2 regions of the Burkholderia seminalis genome follow, and region 2 is predicted to be linked to the other one. Evidence: riboswitches for the same ligand, from Rfam matches in the RefSeq annotation. Region 2 holds a riboswitch; the other holds the start of a gene.
The links. A riboswitch is a leader RNA that binds a small molecule or an ion and turns the genes downstream of it on or off. The one in region 2 is predicted to bind manganese.
Positions count from the first base shown of each region.

Region 1: another riboswitch for manganese. It lies ahead of WJ12_RS22240 (sodium:calcium antiporter); the one in region 2 lies ahead of WJ12_RS04705 (TMEM165/GDT1 family protein).

Region 1 is NZ_CP013400.1:341,923-351,780, forward strand. It holds gene WJ12_RS22215 (hypothetical protein) at 1-84, shown strand, start outside; gene WJ12_RS22220 (TolC family protein) at 176-1,468, shown strand; gene WJ12_RS22225 (efflux RND transporter periplasmic adaptor subunit) at 1,480-3,003, shown strand; gene WJ12_RS22230 (efflux RND transporter permease subunit) at 3,000-6,206, shown strand; gene WJ12_RS22235 (copper-binding protein) at 6,203-6,571, shown strand; gene WJ12_RS22240 (sodium:calcium antiporter) at 6,672-7,682, opposite strand; yybP-ykoY riboswitch at 7,785-7,920, opposite strand; gene WJ12_RS22245 (metal/formaldehyde-sensitive transcriptional repressor) at 8,037-8,312, shown strand; gene dmeF (CDF family Co(II)/Ni(II) efflux transporter DmeF) at 8,325-9,314, shown strand; gene WJ12_RS22255 (DUF1289 domain-containing protein) at 9,317-9,502, shown strand; gene WJ12_RS22260 (heavy metal sensor histidine kinase) at 9,516-9,858, opposite strand, start outside.
Region 2 is NZ_CP013398.1:1,038,970-1,048,827, forward strand. It holds gene pepN (aminopeptidase N) at 250-2,943, opposite strand; gene WJ12_RS04700 (DUF4136 domain-containing protein) at 3,131-3,829, shown strand; gene WJ12_RS04705 (TMEM165/GDT1 family protein) at 3,882-4,454, opposite strand; yybP-ykoY riboswitch at 4,549-4,670, opposite strand; gene guaD (guanine deaminase) at 4,813-6,132, opposite strand; gene WJ12_RS04720 (adenosine deaminase) at 6,504-7,529, opposite strand; gene xdhC (xanthine dehydrogenase accessory protein XdhC) at 7,548-8,552, opposite strand; gene WJ12_RS04730 (disulfide bond formation protein B) at 9,154-9,666, opposite strand; gene WJ12_RS04735 (amidase) at 9,804-9,858, opposite strand, start outside.

The DNA.
Region 1 (9,858 bases), on a different replicon from region 2:
GCGAGCACGATCGTCTTCCATTACACGCAGTCCGTCCCGGCCCGCGACCCGAACGGGTTGTGGCGCCCGCCGCGCATCAACTGATCCCGATCTGACCGGTTCACCGCGCACGCGGTGAGGTTCGTCCTGTGCGCAGGACGTGGAATCCTTTTGGGTTCCGACCTGGGGTTACACCATGTCATTCGATTTCAGCACGCCGCGTACGCGGCGTGCGTGTCGGCGCGCGCCCGTACTGTGGGTCGCGCTGCTGGCGGCGGGCGCCGTTCATGCGCAGCAGTCGCCTGTCACGCTGGACGCCGCGCTGCAATCCGCGACCGATCATTCCGCTTCGATGCAGGCCGCGCAGGCTTCCGTGCTCGCGCGTTCCGAAGCGGCCGTCAAGGCCGGCCAGTTGCCCGACCCGATGCTCAAGGCCGGTATCGACAACCTGCCAGTCAATGGCGGTCAGCGCTTCACCGTCGGCCAGGACTTCATGACGATGCGCCGCATCGGCATCGAGCAGGAGTGGGTGTCCGGCGACAAGCGGCGGCTGCGCACGGCACTTGCCAACGAGCAGGTCGGCCGTGAGCGCGCGGGCTATCTCGCGCAGCTCGCCATCGTGCGCCAGCAGACCGCGACGGCTTGGCTCGACGCCGTCTACGCGAAGCAGGCGCTCGCGCTTCAGCAGGCGCTGCTCGGCCACATGAATCACGAACTCGACGCCACGCAGGCGTCGTATCGCGGCGCGAAGGCGGGTGCCGGCGATGTCGTGCAGGCGCGCGCGATGCTCGCGCAAACGCAGGATCAGGTGCTCAAGGCGCAGCAGGCATACCGCACCGCGCTTGTCGTGCTGGCCCGCTGGACGGCCGTTCCGGCGGCCGACGTGACGGGGGCGCCGCCTGCACCGGAATCCTTCGTGTCGTCGCTGCCGCCGGACGAACTGCGCCTGTCGCAGCCGGCGCTCGTCGCCGCGGCCGACGACATCGCGGTGGCCGAAGCCGACACGGCGGTCGCGAACAGCGAGCGCAGCCCGAACTGGACATGGGAGATCGCGTACCAGCAGCGCGGCGGCGCGTATTCGAACATGGTGTCCGTCGGCGTCTCGATCCCGCTGCCGCTCAATCGCAAGAACCGCCAGAACCGCGACGTCGCCGAGAAGGCCGCCCTCGAGACGAGGGCGCGCCTGATGTACGAGGACACGCTGCGCCAGGTGCAGGCCGATATCCGTACGCAATCCGAGGCGCTGGCGAGCGGCCGCGAACGCATCGCGAACCTGAGCGCCGCGCTGCTGCCCGCCGCCGACCAGCGCGTGCAGCTCGCGATGGCCGCGTACCGGGCCGGCACGGGGGCGCTCGCCGATACGTTCGCCGCGCGGCGGGCGCAACTCGATGCGCAGTTGCAGGTGCTCGATCTCAGGCGCGACGTGTCGCGGACCTGGGCGCAGCTCGAATATCAGGTCGTGCCGTCGGCGCTGGCCGCCGCGCAGTGAAGGAGAACACCATGAACAAGCAAGCACTCGCACGCGCGGTGGTGCTGACGTTCGCCGGCGCGGCGCTCGGCGGCGCCGGCTACTTCGCGGGCGTTCGCCATGCGGCGGGCGGCGCGGCGACGGCCGCCCCGGCCGCTGCCGCGCCGTCCGGCACGCAGGATCCGCAAGCGGCACGCAAGGTGCTGTACTGGCACGACCCGATGGTGCCGAACCAGCATTTCGACAAACCGGGCAAATCGCCTTTCATGGACATGCAGTTGCAGCCCGTTTATGCGGACGAAGAGGGCGCCGCACCGGGCATCCGGATCGATCCGGGCCTGCAGCAGAACCTCGGCATCCGGTATGCGACCGTGCGGCGCCAGCAGACGGCCGCCGGCTTCGACGCGGTGGGCACGACACAGTTCGACGAATCGCGCGCGGACGTCGTGCAGTCGCGCGTCACCGGCTATATCGATCGCCTGTACGCGCGTGCGCCGATGCAGCGCATCGAGAAGGGCGCGCCGGTCGCATCGCTGTTCGTGCCCGACTGGCTCGCGCCGCAGGAGGAATATCTCGCGCTGAAGCGCGGCGGGATGGACGGCAGCCTGCTCGATGCGGCGCGCGCACGCATGCGGGCGCTGTCTATTCCGGACGGGATGGTCGCGGCCCTCGAGCGCACCGGCCGTGCGCAGACGCATGTCGTGCTCACGGCGCCGGAAACGGGTGTCGTGAGCGAGCTGAACGTGCGTGACGGCGCGATGGTGGCACCCGGTCAGACGCTCGCGAAGATCGCGGGGCTGTCGACGCTGTGGCTGATCGTCGAGGTGCCGGAAGCGCTCGCGCTGACCGTGCAGCCGGGGATGTCGGTCGACGCGACGTTCGCGGGCGATGCGGCGCGGCACGTCAGCGGCCGCATCCGCGAAGTGCTGCCCGGCATCGGCACGGGCAGCCGTACGCTGCAGGCGCGCGTGGAGATCGACAACGCGTCGCTGAAGCTCACACCCGGCATGCTGATGCGCGTGCGCGTAGCCGCGAAGGATACGGTGTCGCGCCTGCTCGTGCCGTCCGAGGCCGTGATCGCGACCGGCAAGCGCACGATCGTCATCGTGAAGAACGGCGACGGCCGCCTTCAGCCGGTATCGGTCACGACCGGCAACGACGTCGGCGGCGACACGGAAGTGCTCGACGGGTTGCACGAAGGCGACACGGTCGTCGCGTCGGGCCAGTTCCTGATCGATTCGGAAGCCAGCCTGAAAAGCGTGCTGCCGCGGCTCGAACGCGCGTCGGAGGCAGGTACGGCCGCATCGTCCGCTGCGGCGACCGCGCCGGTCTACGAAACGACCGGCAAGGTCGAGAAGGTGACGGCCGACGACATCACGTTCTCGCATCAACCGGTGCCGGCGCTCGGCTGGGGCGCGATGACGATGGCGTTCGGCAAGCCGTCGGCCCGGGCGTTTCCCGACGTGAAGCCGGGTCAGACCGCACGGTTCGCGTTCATGCAGACCGACGACGGCTACCGGCTAACGAAGGTCGAGCCGCAGGGAGGCGAACGATGATCGCGCGCGTCATTCTCTGGTCCGTCCGGAATCGCTTCCTGGTGCTGCTGGCCACCGTGCTGATCGCCGCGTGGGGTGTTCATTCGCTGCGGCAGACGCCGCTCGATGCGTTGCCCGACCTGTCGGACACGCAGGTGATCGTGAAGGCGTCGTATCCGGGCAAGGCGCCGCAGGTCGTCGAGGATCAGGTCACCTATCCGCTGACGACGACGCTGCTCGGCGTGCCGGGCGCGACGACCGTGCGCGCGTACTCGTCGTTCGGCGATGCGTTCGTCTACGTGCTGTTCGACGACCGCACCGATCCGTACTGGGCGCGCTCGCGCGTGCTCGAATACCTGAGCCAGGTGCAAAGCCGCCTGCCGGCCGGCGCGACCGTGTCGCTCGGGCCGGATGCGACCGGCGTCGGCTGGGTGTACGAGTACGCGCTCGTCGATCGCACCGGCCGTCACGATCTCGGGCAACTGCGCGCGCTCAACGACTGGTTCCTGAAGTTCGAGCTGAAGGCCGTGCCGGACGTCTCGGAAGTCGCGAGCATCGGCGGCATGGTGCGCCAGTACCAGGTCGTCCTCGATCCCGATAAGTTGCGTGCCTACGGCATCACGCAGGCGGCGGTCGCGGATGCGCTCGGCAAGGCCAACCAGGCATCCGGCGGCTCGGTCGTCGAGCTGGCCGAGTCGGAGTACATGGTGCGTTCGTCCGGCTACCTGCGCACGCTCGACGACTTCCGCCGCGTCGTGCTGCGTACCGACGACGCGGGCACGCCGGTGCTGCTCGGCGACGTCGCGCACATCCAGGTCGGCCCGGCGATGCGGCGCGGGATCGCCGAGTTGAACGGGCAGGGCGAGGTGGCGGGCGGCGTCGTCGTGATGCGCTCGGGCAAGAACGCCCTGACGACGATCGACGCGGTGAAGGCGAAGCTCGCCGGCCTGAAGCGTTCGCTGCCGCCCGGCGTCGACATCGTCACGACCTACGACCGATCGCAACTGATCGAGCGCGCGGTCGGCAACCTGAAGGACAAGCTGATCGAGGAATTCGTCATCGTCGGGATCGTCTGCGCGGTGTTCCTGTTCCATCTGCGCAGCGCGTTCGTCGCGATCCTGTCGCTGCCGCTCGGCGTACTGGCCGCGTTCATCGTGATGCGTTACCAGGGCGTGAATGCGAACCTGATGTCGCTCGGCGGGATCGCGATCGCGATCGGCGCGATGATCGACGCGGCGATCGTGATGATCGAGAACGCGCACAAGCATCTGGAAGCGTACGACCACGCGCATCCGGGCGAGCCGCCGACCGCCGCGCGCCGCTGGGAGCTGGTCGCGGCGTCGGCCGCGGAAGTCGGGCCCGCGCTGTTTTTCTCGCTGCTGATCATCACGCTGTCGTTCGTTCCAGTGTTTTCGCTGGAAGGGCAGGAGGGCAAGCTGTTCGCGCCGCTGGCGTTCACGAAGACCTACACGATCGCCGCGGCCGCCGGATTGTCGGTGACGCTGGTGCCCGTGCTGATGGGCTATCTCGTGCGCGGCCGCATTCCGCACGAGCACGCGAACCCGATCAACCGCGTGCTGATCCGCCTGTACCGGCCGCTGCTCGAGGCGACGCTGCGGCGCCCGTGGTTCGCGATCGGTATCGCGGTCGTCGCGCTCGTGCTGACGGCCGTGCCGTTGTCGCGGCTCGGCAGCGAATTCATGCCGCCGCTCGACGAAGGCGACCTGCTGTACATGCCGACCGCACTGCCGGGCATCTCGGCCGACAAGGCGGGCGAACTGTTGCAGCAGACCGACCGGCTGATCAAGACCGTGCCCGAGGTCGACACGGTGTTCGGCAAGTCGGGCCGGGCCGATTCGGCCACCGATCCCGCGCCGCTCGAGATGTTCGAGACGACGATCCGCTTCAAGCCGCGCAGCACATGGCGGTCCGGCATGACGCCGGAGAAACTCGTCGACGAACTCGACCGGACGGTGAAGGTGCCGGGCTTGTCGAACGTGTGGGTGCCGCCGATCCGCAACCGGCTCGACATGTTGTCCACCGGGATCAAGACGCCGGTCGGTGTGAAGATTTCCGGGCCGGACCTGGCAGGCATCGACGCGATCGCGACGCAGGTCGAGGCGGCCGTGAAGCGCGTGCCCGGCGTGACGTCCGCGCTCGCGGAACGGCTGAACGGCGGCCGCTACATCGACGTCGATATCGACCGGCTCGCGGCCGCGCGCTACGGATTGTCGGTGGCCGACATCCAGTCGGTCGTGTCGTCGGCGGTCGGCGGCGACGATGTCGGCGAAGTGGTCGCGGGGCGGGAGCGTTTCCCGATCAACCTCCGCTATCCGCGCGAGATCCGCGATTCGCTCGAGAACCTGCGGCAACTGCCGGTCGTCACCGCGCGCGGCGCGCAGATCCGCCTCGGCGATGTCGCGCGCATCGGCATCGCCGACGGGCCGCCGATGATCCGCAGCGAGAACGCGCGGCTGTCCGGCTACGTATACGTCGATCTGCGCGGCGTCGACCTGAGCACGGCCGTCCGCGCGATGCAGCAGGCCGTCGCGCAACAGGTCGCGTTGCCGCCCGGCTATTCGATCGCGTGGTCGGGCCAGTTCGAGTATCTCGAACGCGCGGCGGCGACGCTGCGTACCGTGGTGCCCGTCACGCTCGTCGTGATCTTCGTGCTGCTGCTCCTCACGTTCGACTCGGTGGCCGATGCGCTGCTGCTGATGTCGACGGTGCCGTTCGCGCTGGTCGGCGGCTTCTGGCTCGTGTGGGCGCTCGGTCATGCGGTGTCGGTCGCGACGTCGGTGGGCTTCATCGCGCTGGCCGGCGTGGCCGCCGAATTCGGCGTCGTGATGCTGCTGTACCTGAAAGGCGCGCTTCAGCGCCGGCTCGACGGCGGCGAACCGCTGACCGATGCGCTGCTGCTCGACGCGATCCGCGAGGGCGCGGTGCTGCGTGTGCGGCCGAAGGCGATGACGGTCGCCGTCGTGCTCGCCGGTCTCGTGCCGATCATGGTCGGCCATGGCGCCGGCTCCGAAGTCATGCAGCGCATCGCCGCGCCGATGGTCGGCGGCATGGTCACGGCGCCGCTGCTGTCGATGTTCGTCATTCCCGCCGCGTGGCTCCTGCTTCAGCGCCGTCGTGCGTACGGCGCGGGCCGGGCGCGGCATTCCGATGCAGTTCCTTCCGGCACGAACGTGCCACCCATCCCAACTGGAGAATCACGATGAAGATGAATCAATTGATCGCCGCCGCAACCGCCGTTGTCGCGCTCGGCGCTGCCGCCGTGCCGGCGTTTGCCGCCGGCGAGATGTCGGGCATGGACATGTCCGGCATGAAGATGGCGCCGGACGGCGCGGCCGATTCGCATGCCGCGCTGACCGACGCCGAGGTGAAGAAGGTCGATGCCGCGAGCGGCAAGATCACGCTAAAGCACGGCGCCCTCGACAACGTCGGGATGCCGGCGATGACGATGGCGTTCAAGGCGAAGGATGCGGCGATGCTCGCGCACGCGCAGGCGGGCGACAAGGTCAAGGTGCGGATCGAGAAGGTCGACGGCACGCTGACGATCGTCAAGCTCGTCAAGGGTTCCTGACCGTCGTCGGCAGGTGCGGCGGTCGCCCGCATCTGCGCAGTGAAGCGCGCCGCGCCGACGTGTCCGTCGGCCGGCGCGCCCGGTCCACGCATCGGCGCATTCAGCGCGTCAGCGTCAGGACCAGATACCCCGCATACCCCGCGCCGTTCGCGAGCAGTGCCCAGATCGCGAGCCCGCGCGTCCGCGCGTTGACGCGCAGCCACGCGGCCGCCGCGAGCGTGATGATCACGCCGGTCAGCACTTCGGGGCGCGGCTCCCACGGCGTCAGCATGATGCCGATCGCCGGCAGCAGCGTGCCCTGGAACACCATCGCGCCGGTAATGTTGCCGAACGCGAGCGTGTCCTTCCTGCGGCGGATCCACAGCACGCTGTTGACCTTCTCCGGCAGCTCCGTCGCGATCGGCACGATGATCAGCGACAGCAGCAGCGCCGAGATGCCGAGCGCATGCGACACGCCTTCCACGCCGTGAATGAAGCCCTTCGCCCCGCCGACCAGCAGCGCGACGCCGATCAGCAGTTGCAGCGCGATCGTCGCGAGGTTGGTCGGCAGGCCCGCGCGCGACAGGAACATCGCATGCGGCGCCTCGGTGCCGTGCCCGGCATCGACGAGCCGGGTCGACGCGCGGAACGTCACCACGACGTACATCACGTAGAGGCCGACGAGCATCGCGGCGAGCAGCGCGCGCACGGCCCAGTTGTGATGCGGGACGAACATCGCGGCGGTCGCCAGCGAGAACGCGGCGAGGAAGTAGTTCATGTCGCGCACGAAGCCCGTGCGTTCCGGCGCGATCGTGCCGCGCAACCCGCGCGAGCGGATCACGGCGAGCGTCATCAGGAACGTGGTGAGCGTCGCGAGCATCAGCGGCGCGCCGAGGATCGCGCCGACGCCGATTTCCTCGTTCACGGCCTGGTTCGCGGTGCCGCCGGCCAGCGCGAGCAGCGGCACCATCGTTTCGGGCAGCGCCGTGCCGACGGCCGCGAACAGCGAACCGGTCACGCCTTCGGAAATCTTCAGGCGTTCGCCGAGATGTTCGAGCGCATTGGTGAAGACTTCGGCCGCGACGAGGATGACGATCAGCATGAACGCCAGTTCGAGGAACATGAACGTCATGCGGCACCTCCGCGGGCAACGGTGGCGTATGGGGAGAGAGCGGGGAGGAACATGGGGACTCCGTGGTCGGACGCTGACGAACCATGGCGCATCCGCCGCCGTCCGACCAGGAACGACGCGACGCGCCCATGGTCTCGCCAAGCCGATCAGGCCGAACGCGCCACGGCCGCAGGCCGAGTGTGTTGACGCGTTCGCTTTCCGGGGGACGGAAAGCAGGCTACTCCCCAAAGACGAAGGGCAGTCTAGCCGAGCGGGTTGCTTTCGACAAGCCTTCATCTCGAAAAAATATCTCCCTCCACCCTATGGGGAAACCGTCGTGGAGATATACTCCCCTACCCTATACAGGAGCCATCGATGAGTCATACCGTTCGCGACAAACAGAAGCTGCTGAACCGCGTGCGCCGTATCAAGGGTCAGGTCGAGGCGATCGAGCGCGCGCTCGAGGACGAGCGAGGCTGCAACGATGTGCTGCAGCAGATCACGAGCTGCCGCGGCGCGATGAACGGCCTGCTGGCCGTCGTGCTGGAAGACCACATCCGGTCGCATCTCGTCGACGCGGACACGCCGGACGCGCATGAAGGCAGCGCGACCGAGCAGCTCATCGACGTCGTCCACAGTTATTTCAAGTAACCGGATCGGAACATGAGCAAACTCGAGGGGAGTGCCGCCGACGGCTGGCACAGCCATGCGTTTCTGGGCGCAGCGCACGCGCGGAACGAGCGGAAGACCTGGATGGTCATCGGCCTGTGCACGGCGATGATGATCGCCGAAATCGTCGGCGGCACGCTGTTCGGCTCGCTGGCCCTGGTCGCCGACGGGCTGCACATGTCGACGCATGCGGGCGCGATGCTGATCGCGGCGCTGGCCTACACCTACGCACGCAGGCATGCGGACGATCCGCGCTTCGTGTTCGGCACCGGCAAGCTCGGCGATCTGGCCGGGTTCACGAGCGCGATCGTGCTCGCGATGATCGCGCTGCTGATCGGCTACGAGGCGATCGCGCGCCTTCTGTCTCCGGTGCCCATCCATTTCGGCGAAGCGATTCCGATCGCGGTGCTTGGGCTCGCGGTGAATCTCGCCAGCGTGTGGCTGCTGAGCGGCGATCATCATCACGGGCATGGTCATGCGCATGTCCACGATCACGACCATGACGACGCGCATCACGCGCATCACGACCACGGCTCGCTCGCGGCGGCGCATCGCGACCACAACATCCGGTCCGCCTACGTTCACGTGATCGCCGACGCGGCCGTGTCGGTGCTGGCCATCGTCGGCCTGCTGCTCGCGCGGGCGTTCGGCTGGGTCTGGATGGATCCGCTCGCGGGGATCGTCGGCGCGCTGGTGATCGCCAACTGGGCCTACGGGCTGATGCGCGACACGGGCGGCATCCTGCTCGACGTCAACGTCGATCGCAAGCTGACGGACAACGTCCGCCGCGCGATCGAGGCGCTTGGCGACAAGGTCAACGATCTCCATGTGTGGCGCGTGGGCCCGGGGCACATGAGCGCGATCGTGTCGGTCGAAACCGGCGATACCGCGCGCGATGCGCGTTTCTACCATGCGCTCGTCGCGCGCTTCGACGGCGTGTCCCACGTGACCGTCGAAGTGACGACGCGTGCGAAGGCGGCCTGATCATGGCCGTGAAATCGCCGTGTATCGACCTGTGCGCGTTCGACGGCCGGACGGGCTTTTGTGCCGGCTGCCTGCGCACGCGCGACGAGGCACGCGACTGGAAGAAGATGACCGATCACCGCCGGCACCAGATACTGAATGACCGGTCGCGCCGCGAGGCGAAGCTGCGGCGCGGAACGGACGCGTGAGCGGGCGGGCGGATCACCCGTCCGTGCCGCGCGGAAAATAAAGCGCGAACGTCGTGCGCCCGTCGCGGCTCGCGACCTCCACCTTGCCGCGATGCAATTCCATGATCGACTTCACGATCGCGAGCCCGAGCCCCGCGTTGCGCGCCGCGCCGTGCCGCGACGAATCGATGCGGTAGAAGCGCTCGAAGATCCGTTCGACCTGTTCGGGCGGAATCGCGGCGCCGCGATTCGTGACCTCGACGACCGCATCATTCCCTTGCACCGAAACGGCCAGTTCGATCGCCGACGCGACTTGCGCGTGTTCGAGCGCATTCGATGCGAGGTTGCTCACCGCACGCCGGAACAGCGTCGCGTCC
Region 2 (9,858 bases):
AATGGCCGCAATTTTACCTGTCACGCTTCCCGCGCCGCCGGCTTTTTTCGTCCGGTTACATCGCCGGGCGGCCGAGCCGGCCCGGTTTCCGGCGGCGGAGGGGTGCGCGGTGCGTACCGGCGCGGCGGCAGGCCGAGCGGTCAGACCCCGTCATTCGGCTCGGTGCCGGCCGCGCCCGTGCAATAAAAAAGCCGGCGCCGCATCGGGCGGCGCCGGCTTCATCGCGCGAATGCGGGGCGGGCGACGGCGTCAGGCGAGCGCCTTCTCGACGATCTCGCGCACGTCGCGCGACTTCGCGCCGGCCGCGACCTGCTCGAGCGCGCCGCGCATGCGGTCGCGCAGCGCCGGCGTGAAGCGGCGCCACAGTTCGAGCGAACGCGCGAGGCGTGCGGCGACCTGCGGATTGATCGCGTCGAGCGCGAGCACCTGTTCGGCCCAGAACGCGTAGCCCGAACCGTCCGCCGCGTGGAATTGCGCGGGGTTGGCTGCACAGAAGCTGAAGATCAGCGAGCGTGCGCGGTTCGGATTCTTCAGGTTGAACGCCGGATGCGCGAGCAGCTTGCGCACTTTCGCGAGCGTCGGCTGCGCGGCCGTGCCGCGTTGCGCCGCCTGCATCGCGAACCACTTGTCGATCACGAGTGCTTCCTTCTCGAAACGGCGGTAGAAGTCGTCGAGCGCGCGATCGGCCGGCTCGTTCGCGCCCGCGGCGGCGGCGGACAGCAGCGCGCCGAGGGCGGCCGCGCGATCGGTCATGTTGTTCGCCGCGTCGTACTGCGCGGTCGCGAGGCGCACCGCATCGGCCGGATCCTCGAGTTCGGCGAGATACGCGAGCGCGAGGTTCTTCAGCGCGCGGCGGCCGGAGGCCTCCGGCGTCGGCTCGTAGGCGCCCGGCGTCTGGTGCTGCTCGTACGCGGCGAGCCATTCGGCGCGCAGCGCGGTCGCGAGCCGGCGGCGCACGAACAGGCGTGCGCGATGCACGGCGGCCGGATCGGCCTCGGCCATCTGGTCGGCGAGGTAGGTTTCCGACGGCAGCGTCAGCGCGAGTTCGCGGAACGCCGGCGACAGCGTCGCGTCGGTCAGCACGCGCCGGAACGCGGCAATGAAGTTCTCGCCGAGCGTGAGCGGTTCGTTCGCGGCCGCCCGCGCGGCGAGCGTCAGCAGCGCGCGCGTCGCGAGGCGCTGGCCGGCCTCCCAGCGGTTGAACGGATCGCTGTCGTGCGCGAGCAGGAATGCGAGATCGTCGTCGCTGTAGTCGTACTCGACGATCACCGGCGACGAGAAGTTGCGCAGCAGCGACGGCAGCGGCGCTTCCGGCACGTCGACGAACGTGAAGGTCTGCTCGGTGTCGGTGAAGTCGAGCACGCGCGTCGTGCCCGAAGCGGCCGTTTCACCGTCCAGGCGCAGCGGCAGGTCGCGGCCGTCGCGGCCGATCAGGCCGATCGCGAACGGAATCAGGAGCGGCCCCTGCTGCGTTTCGCGCGCGGCCGGCGACGCGTCGCCGTAGCCCTGCGCGAGCGTGACCGTGTAACGGCGCGCGGCCGCGTCGTACGCGGTGCGCACCGACACGCGCGGCGTGCCGGCCTGGCTGTACCAGCGCTCGAACTGCGCGAGGTCGCGCCCGTTAGCGTCGGCCATCGCGTGACGGAAGTCGTCGCAGGTCACCGCGTGGCCGTCGTGGCGCTTGAAGTACAGGTCCATCCCCTTGCGGAAGCCGTCGCGGCCGAACAGCGTCTGGTACATCCGCACGACTTCCGAGCCTTTCTCGTAGACCGTCATCGTGTAGAAGTTGTTGATCTCGACGTAGCTTTCCGGGCGCACCGGGTGTGCCATCGGGCCGGCATCCTCGGCGAACTGCAGCTGGCGCAGCACGCGCACGTCCTCGATGCGCTTGACCGCGCGGGCCGCCGATTCGATGTCGTCGCCCGCGGCCATGTCGGCCGAGAATTCCTGGTCGCGGAACACCGTCAGGCCTTCCTTCAGGCTCAACTGGAACCAGTCGCGGCAGGTCACGCGATTGCCGGTCCAGTTGTGGAAGTACTCGTGGCCGACCACCGATTCGATGTTCGCGAAATCGGTGTCGGTCGCGGTCTCGGGGTTCGCCAGCACGTACTTCGTGTTGAAGATGTTGAGCCCCTTGTTTTCCATCGCCCCCATGTTGAAGTCGCCGACCGCGACGATCATGAAGCGGTCGAGATCGAGCTCGAGGCCGAAGCGTCTTTCGTCCCAGCGGATCGAGTGGATCAGCGAATCCATCGCGTGACGCGTCTTGTCGAGATCGGCCGGCTCGACCCACACCTGCAGCAGCTTTTCCTTGCCGGAGCCGGTCGTGATCTTTTCCTCGATCGCGACGAGCTTGCCGGCGACCAGCGCGAACAGGTAGCTCGGCTTGCGGAACGGGTCTTCCCATTTCGCGAAGTGGCGGCCGTCGGGCAGGTCGCCCGAATCGACGAGGTTGCCGTTCGACAGCAGCACCGGGTACGCGGTCTTGTCGGCGCGCAGCGTGACGATGTACGACGCCATCACGTCGGGGCGGTCGAGGAAGTAGGTGATGCGGCGAAAGCCTTCCGCCTCGCACTGCGTGAAGAAATTGCCGCTCGACACGTAGAGGCCCGACAGCGTCGTATTCTGGTCGGGGGCGCACGCGCTTTCGAGCGTCAACTCGAACGCGTCGGGCACGTTCTCGACCGTCAGCCCGTGCTCGTGCGCGCGCACGGCGCCATGCGGCGCGCCGTCCAGCGACGCGCCGACGAATTCGAGCGCTTCGCCCATCAACTCCAGGTGCGGCGCGGGCGCGGCGTCCGGATTGCGGCGCACGCGCATCGTGTTCCTGACGATCGTGCGGGCCGGCGCGAGATCGAATTCGAGCGCGACGGAATCGATGAGGAATGCCGGCGGCGTGTAGTCGGCGCGGCGGATCACGGTGGAGGAGGCGTTGTCGGACATGGTCGTCGAGATCGGTGGGGTGGGGAACGGGCCCGTTACGCGGGCCGGGCGAACCGGGCCATTGTACAAAGGCTTGCGGCCGCGTGCCGGGCGAACTTTTTACCGCTTTCGACAGTCCGCGTATTATCGGCATCCCGTTGCGGTTCGCGCGGTGCGACGAACGGGTGACGGATCGACGAGGATCAACATGAAACGCGAATGGATTTTTCGCGGTGCGGGCTGGGCGGCGGCGCTGTGCGTGGCGCTGCTGACGGGCTGCACCAGCTATGTGACGACCCAGGTCACGGCCTTCTCCGACTGGAGCGGCAGCGACGCGACACGCACCTATGCGTTCACGCGCACCGAGGCGCAGAAGAACAGCATCGAGCAGTCGACCTACGAGCCGATCGTCGCCAACGAACTGTCCGCGTATGCGTTCCGGCAGGTGCCGCCGGCGCAGGCGCGTTATCTCGTCGGGCTGACCTATGCGGTGGGCAGCGATCTCGTGACGGTGCCGCAGCCGGTCTACTACGACCCGTGGTTTGCGCCCGGGCCGTACTGGCGGCGCGGGCCGTGGGGCCCGTGGGGGCCCTGGGGGCCGATGCCGGCCGGCTATGTCGCGCAGACGTACCAGGTGTTCGACTACACGCTCGGGATCCGCATCACCGAGCGCGCGACGGGCAAGGAGGTGTACAACGTGTCCGCGCGCACGACCGGCGACAACGGCACGCTGCTGTATGCGATGCCGTTCCTCGCGCGCAGCGCGCTCGCCGATTTCCCGCTGTCGAACGGCGCGGTCCGCTCGGTCCGGTTGCCGGTCGACAAGCGCGGCGGGCCGGCGACGCCGGCCGCCAACGAGCGCGCGGTGCCGGCTGCGCCGGCTTCGGGCGCGGCCGTCGCGAAGTAACGCGGTGCCCATCCCGGCGCGGCTACCCGGCCGCGCCGGTCATCCTGTTCCGTCAGACGCCGACACCCAGCAGCGCGAGCGCGCCGAGCACGACGAACAGCACGGCCGCGATCCCGTGCACGAGCCGGGTTGGCAGGCGGTGCGCGAAGCGGTCGCCGAGCAGGATCGCCGGCACGTTCGCGAGCATCATCCCGAACGTCGTGCCGGCCACGACGCCGATGTAGTCCTGGAAGCGCGCCGCCAGCGCGACGGTCGCGATCTGCGTCTTGTCGCCCATTTCCGCGAGGAAGAATGCGACGAGCGTCGCGCCGAACACGCCGAGCCGCGAGCGGGTGGCGTTGGCTTCGTCGGCGTCGAGCTTGTCGGGCACGAGAATCCACAATCCCATCGCGATGAACGAGAACGCGAGCGCCCAGCGCATGATCGATGGCGTGACGAGCGCGCCGAGCCATTCGCCGAGTGCGCCCGCGAAACCGTGGTTCACGAGCGTCGCGACGAGCACGCCGAGAATGATCGGCATCGGCTTGCGATAGCGCGCGGCCAGGACGAGGGAAAGCAGTTGGGTCTTGTCGCCGATTTCAGCGAGGGCGACGGCGCCGGTGGAGATCAGGAAGGCTTGGGACACGTATGGGGTTCCACGGGCCGATGTTGTGCGTGCGAGCGACGATCCACGGCGCGCCGGGCCCTGATGCGGCGCACTGTGAACCATCGGTCTCGCCAGGCCAGCGTGGCTGCATCCGCCATGGCCGAACGGCCAAGTCTGTTGACGGACGCCTCCGTCACGATGCGCGCCGGGGGCGCGGGACATCGAGCGGAGCGGCTACTCCCCAATGAGCGGCGAATTCTAGCACGACGCATTGCGTGCGGGAAGGCGGCCGGCCGGGCGTGGGAGCCCGGTCGGCGAGGGCGCGCCTGGCTGCCCGGCCGGTACGGCCGCGATCGGGCCGTGCCGGCCGGGGCTGCGTACCGGCGCGGCGTTACCGTTACGCGGCGGCCGGCCGGCGCGCGGCGCCGCGTTCGTGGACGAGCTCGCCGGCCGCGTAGGTGCGGTACACCGCGCGGTCGTCGCCGAGCAGCGCGAACGCGAACAGCAGTTCCTCGAGCGAATCCGCGCGTTTGGTGCGGCGCGCGAGCAGCGGCGTGGCCTGCGGATCGAGCACGACGAAGTCGGCCTCGGTGCGCGGCTTGAGCGTGCCGACCGTGTCGGCGAGATCGAGCGCCTGCGCGGCGCCGGCCGTCGCGAGCCAGAACATCCGCGTCGCGGTCAGGTGGTGGCCCGACAGCCGCGCGACCTTGTGGGCCTCGTTCATCGTCTGCAGCATCGAGAACGACGTGCCGCCGCCGACGTCGGTCGCGAGCGTGACGGGTACGTCGTATTCGCCGGCCTTGTCGAAGTCGAACAGCCCGCTGCCGAGGAAGAAGTTCGACGTCGGGCAGTGCGCGACGACCGTGCGCGTCTCGGCCATCCGGCGGCGGTCCTCGTCGTCGAGGTGGATGCAGTGGCCGTACACCGCGCGCGGGCGCAGCAGCCCGTAGCGGTCGTAGATGTCGAGATAACTGCGGTGGCCGGGGAACAGCTCGGCCACCCATTTCACCTCGTCGACGTTTTCCGCGACGTGGCTTTGCACGAAGATGTCCGGATGGCGGCGCGCGAGTTCGCCGCACGCCTCGAGCTGCGCCTCGGTCGACGTCGGCGCGAAGCGCGGCGTGAGCGCGTACATCTGGCGGCCCTTGCCGTGCCAGCGGTCGATCAGCTCGGCGCTGTCGTCGTATCCCGACTGCGCGGTGTCGCGCAGGAACTCGGGGCAGTTGCGGTCCATCAGCACCTTGCCCGCGATCATCCGCAGGTCGCGCGCGTCGCTCGCCGCGAACAGCGCATCGGCCGACTGCTTGTGCACCGTGCAGTAGACGAGCGCGCTCGTCGTGCCGCACGCGAGCAACTCGTCGACGAAGAAATCGGCGACTTCGCGCGCATGCTCGGGATCGCCGAACTGGCGCTCGGTCGGGAACGTGTACTTGTCGAGCCACGGCAGCAGGCCGGGCGCCGGCGACGCGATCATGTCCGTCTGCGGGTAGTGGATGTGCGTGTCGATGAAGCCGGGCACGATCAGCTTGTCGCGCAGGTCGTGGACGACCGCGTCGCGCGCGAGCGTTGCCGCGAGTGGCGCATACGGGCCCGCCGCGACGACCTTGCCGTCCGCGACGATCAGGAGGCCGTCGGTCTCGTGGTTCGCGGCCTGGCTCGATTGCGCCGGGTCGCCGTTGAAGGTCAGCAGCTGGGAACGGAAAGCGGTTTGCGTCATGACGAATGGTCCTGCATCAAGGTAAGGCGAACAGAAGAAAACGATCGGCGCCGCACGGGGGCGGCCGGGTGCTTCGCGAGCGGCGGCGGCACGCTGCGTGCGGCACGACCGGAGGCGATTGCGCGGGCGAACGTGGCGGCCGAAGCCGCCAGCCGGTGGTCGCCGGCGATCCTCGCGGCCCTCGCGCTCGCGACCGATGCGGCGGCGAACGCAACGGCGCATCGCGACGGCGGGCAACGGCGCACGACGCCGGACGGCGCCGTCGCCGCGCGCGCACGCCCGCGCCCGGCCCGGCGCAAGGCCGAACCGGCGGGCGCGAAGCGGATGCCGTTGCCGTGTCTCATCTGTCTAGCGTTCCTCGATGCGGGCCGTCACGCGGCCTGCCAGTACGCGTCGAGGCGCGCGTACAGTGCGTCGCGCTGCGCCGGTTCGATGAACGACGCCTCGAAGCCGTTGCGGATCACCGCATGGACTTCGGCATCCGTGAGCTGCAGCCCTTCGGCCGTCGCGAAGTAGTTTTCGTTGACGTAGCCGCCGAAATAGGCGGGATCGTCGGAGTTGATCGTCACCGCGACGCCGCGATCGAGCAGCGCCTTCAGCGTGTGCTTCGTCATGTCGTCGAACACGCACAGCTTCAGGTTCGACAGCGGGCAGACGGTCAGCGCGGTGCGCGTTTTCGCGAGGCGCTCGACGAGCGCCGCGTCTTCGATGCTGCGCACGCCGTGGTCGATCCGGTCGACCTTCAGCACGTCGAGCGCTTCGTGGATGTAGGCGGGCGGGCCTTCCTCGCCCGCATGCGCGACGAGCTTCAGCCCGAGCGCACGCGCCTTCTCGAACACGCGCGCGAACTTGGCCGGCGGATGGCCGAGCTCGGACGAATCGAGGCCCACGCCGATCAGCCGGTGGCGATAGCGCTCGAACAGCGGCAACGCGGATTCGAACGTCGCGAGCGCGTCCTCTTCGGACAGGTGGCGCAGGAAGCACAGGATCAGCCTGCTCGACAGCCCGCGCCGTTCGGCATCGGCGAGTGCGCGCTCGATGCCCGCGACGACCGTCTCGATCGGCACGCCGCGCTCGGTGTGCGTCTGCGGATCGAAGAACAGTTCGGTATGGACGACGTGGTCGGCGAGCGCGCGTTCGCAGTACGCGGCCGTCATGTCGTAGAAATCCTGCTCGGTCAGCAGCACGCTCGCGCCGGCGTAATAGATGTCGAGGAACGACTGCAGGTCGGTGAACGCGTACGCGGCGCGCAGCGCGTCGATCGAGTCGTACGCGAGCTTCACGCCGTTGCGCTGCGCGAGCGCGAAAATCAGTTCGGGCTCGAGCGAGCCTTCGATGTGGATGTGCAGCTCCGCTTTCGGCGCGCGGGCAATCTTGTCCTTGAATGTCGGGGTCATGGCGTCGTTCTTGGTCGGTCAGTAGGTAGGGGAAGCCTGCGCGGACGCATTCGCCTCGACGGCCTGCAGCAATTGCGCGGCCACCGAGATCGCGATCACTTCGGGCGCCTTGTCGATGATGCCTTCGACGCCGATCGGGCAGCGCATCCGCGCGACCTGGGCCGGGTCGATGCCGATCGCCGCGAGGCGATGATCGAACTGTACGCGTTTCGCCTGCGAGCCGGTCATCCCGAAGTACGCATAGTCGCCGCGCCGCAGGATGCGTTCGGCCAGCACGAAATCGAGTGCATGGTCGTGCGTCATCACGACGAAGTAGGACTGCGGCGGCGCGGCGTCGACCGCGTCGGCCGGGGCAGCGGCCGCTTCGATCGCGAGGTTGCCGATGCCGGCGAGCGCGTCGGCCGGCGGGAACACCGCAGCGGGCCCGTCGATCCAGCGCACGTGGCACGGCAGCGTCGCCAGCACCTTCACGAGCGCGGTGCCGATGTGCCCGGCGCCGAACAGCACGACGGGGAACGCAAACGGCGCGATCGTCTCGGTCATCAGCGACACGCCGCCGGTTTCCCACAGCAGGCAGTCGGCCCGCGCGGCTTCCGATTCGGGCTCGCTCAACAGCGGCGCGCCCGGCGAGGGGCCGAATGATACGCTACGCACGGTCGCGGCGCCGGCCGCGACGCGCTTCGCGAGCGACATGATCCAGCCGAGATCGCCGACGTCGAGCCGCTCGAACGCGAGCACCACGGCGCCGCCGCAGCACTGGCCGAGACTCGGGCCGAGCGCGAGCCGTTCGAGCCGGCGCGCGTGCGGCACGTGCGCGCCATCCTTCAGCAGGTGTCGCGCGATCTCGATCGCCTTCCATTCCAGATGACCGCCGCCGATCGTATGGCGCGCCGTGTCGCGCGTGACGAGCATCTTGGTGCCGGCCTCGCGCGGCGCGGAGCCGTCGGTATGCGCGACCGTCACGAGCACGGCCGCTTCGCCGTGCGCGAGCAGTTGCTGCAGATCGCCGAGCCAGGCTTCCATCAGCACACCCCGTTCGGAACGACGCGGCACGACACGCGGCGCGGGCCGGCGGGCGTGGCGATGACGGATGGGAGCAGGGCCGGCCGGCCGCACGGCTGATGCGGGACGACGGCAGCGCGCCGACGCTGCGCGCGAACGGCGCCGCCGGACACGCGGACGCCATGAGGGTGACGGATGCGGATGGTTTGCGTTGTCATGAGGAATCCAGTCGACATTGCGGATCGGGCGCGCGTTACGCAGGGGTGGTGAGACCGCCTGGCCTCGCGCACGTAGATCGCCATCCAGTCCCGAAGATAGCATCGCCGCGCGGCGCGAACATGGCCGGGCAGTGATCCGGGCTATCAGGAGGCGATCATGTCGATCATAGGCCCGCCGCGCGGGATCGGGGCGCCGATGCGTGCGCATCGGGCCGAAACGCACGCGTGACGGGGCGGGGGCGCGTCGGTTGCGCGACGCGCGTTCGCCCGGCGATCCGGGCGGCGGCGGGGTAGGGGTTTACGCGCGGCCGGCCGGACAGGGCGGGCGGAAGCGGCGGTTCGCGTCGCCGGCGTGCGGCCCGATCGGCCGGGCCGCACTTGCCGGCGGCCGCAACAGCGGCCGGTCAGCGGGCGAGCTTGCGGCGATGACGCCAGAGGCTCGCGACAACCGCGACCAGGATCACGGCGAAGCCGATCAGCGCCCAGCCGGGCAGCAGGATGCCGAGGATCGGCGGGTAGACGGTCTCGCACAGCCCGGCGACCTTGAACATGCCGGGGAACCACTGCGCGGGCGGCAGGCTGTCGACGATCGGCTGCAGCGTGTCGAAGCCGCAGCTGAAGCCCGGATTCATCTGGATCGACAGGTGCCGCGCGGCCGTGCCGACACCGCCGGCCGCGGCGATCGCGATCAGCAGCTCGAGCACCCAGATGCCGCGCCAGTTGCGGATCCCGGCGGCCAGGAACGCGAAGATCCCGATCGCGCAGAAGAAGTAGCGCTGGATGATGCACAGCGGGCACGGATCTTCGTTCTTCACGTACTGCAGGTACAGCGCGCCGGCCAGCAGGGCGATGCACGCCCATCCGAGCAGCATCAGCAGGCGGCGTTCACGGCGTAGCGCAAGCGTGTAGTCGTTCATGTCGGCGGGGTTCCTCGTCGGTCGGTCCGGAAAACAATCGCGCGATTTTAGCGCGAACGGTCTGGCACGAAACTGACAGCGCGCGTGCGGCAACCTGCCGCACCGCGCGCATCGCCCGCCGGCGATCGGCGATGCGGTCAGCGGATCGTGTTCAGCACGGCCTCGACCGCCTGGCCGATCGCGAGCAGCGCG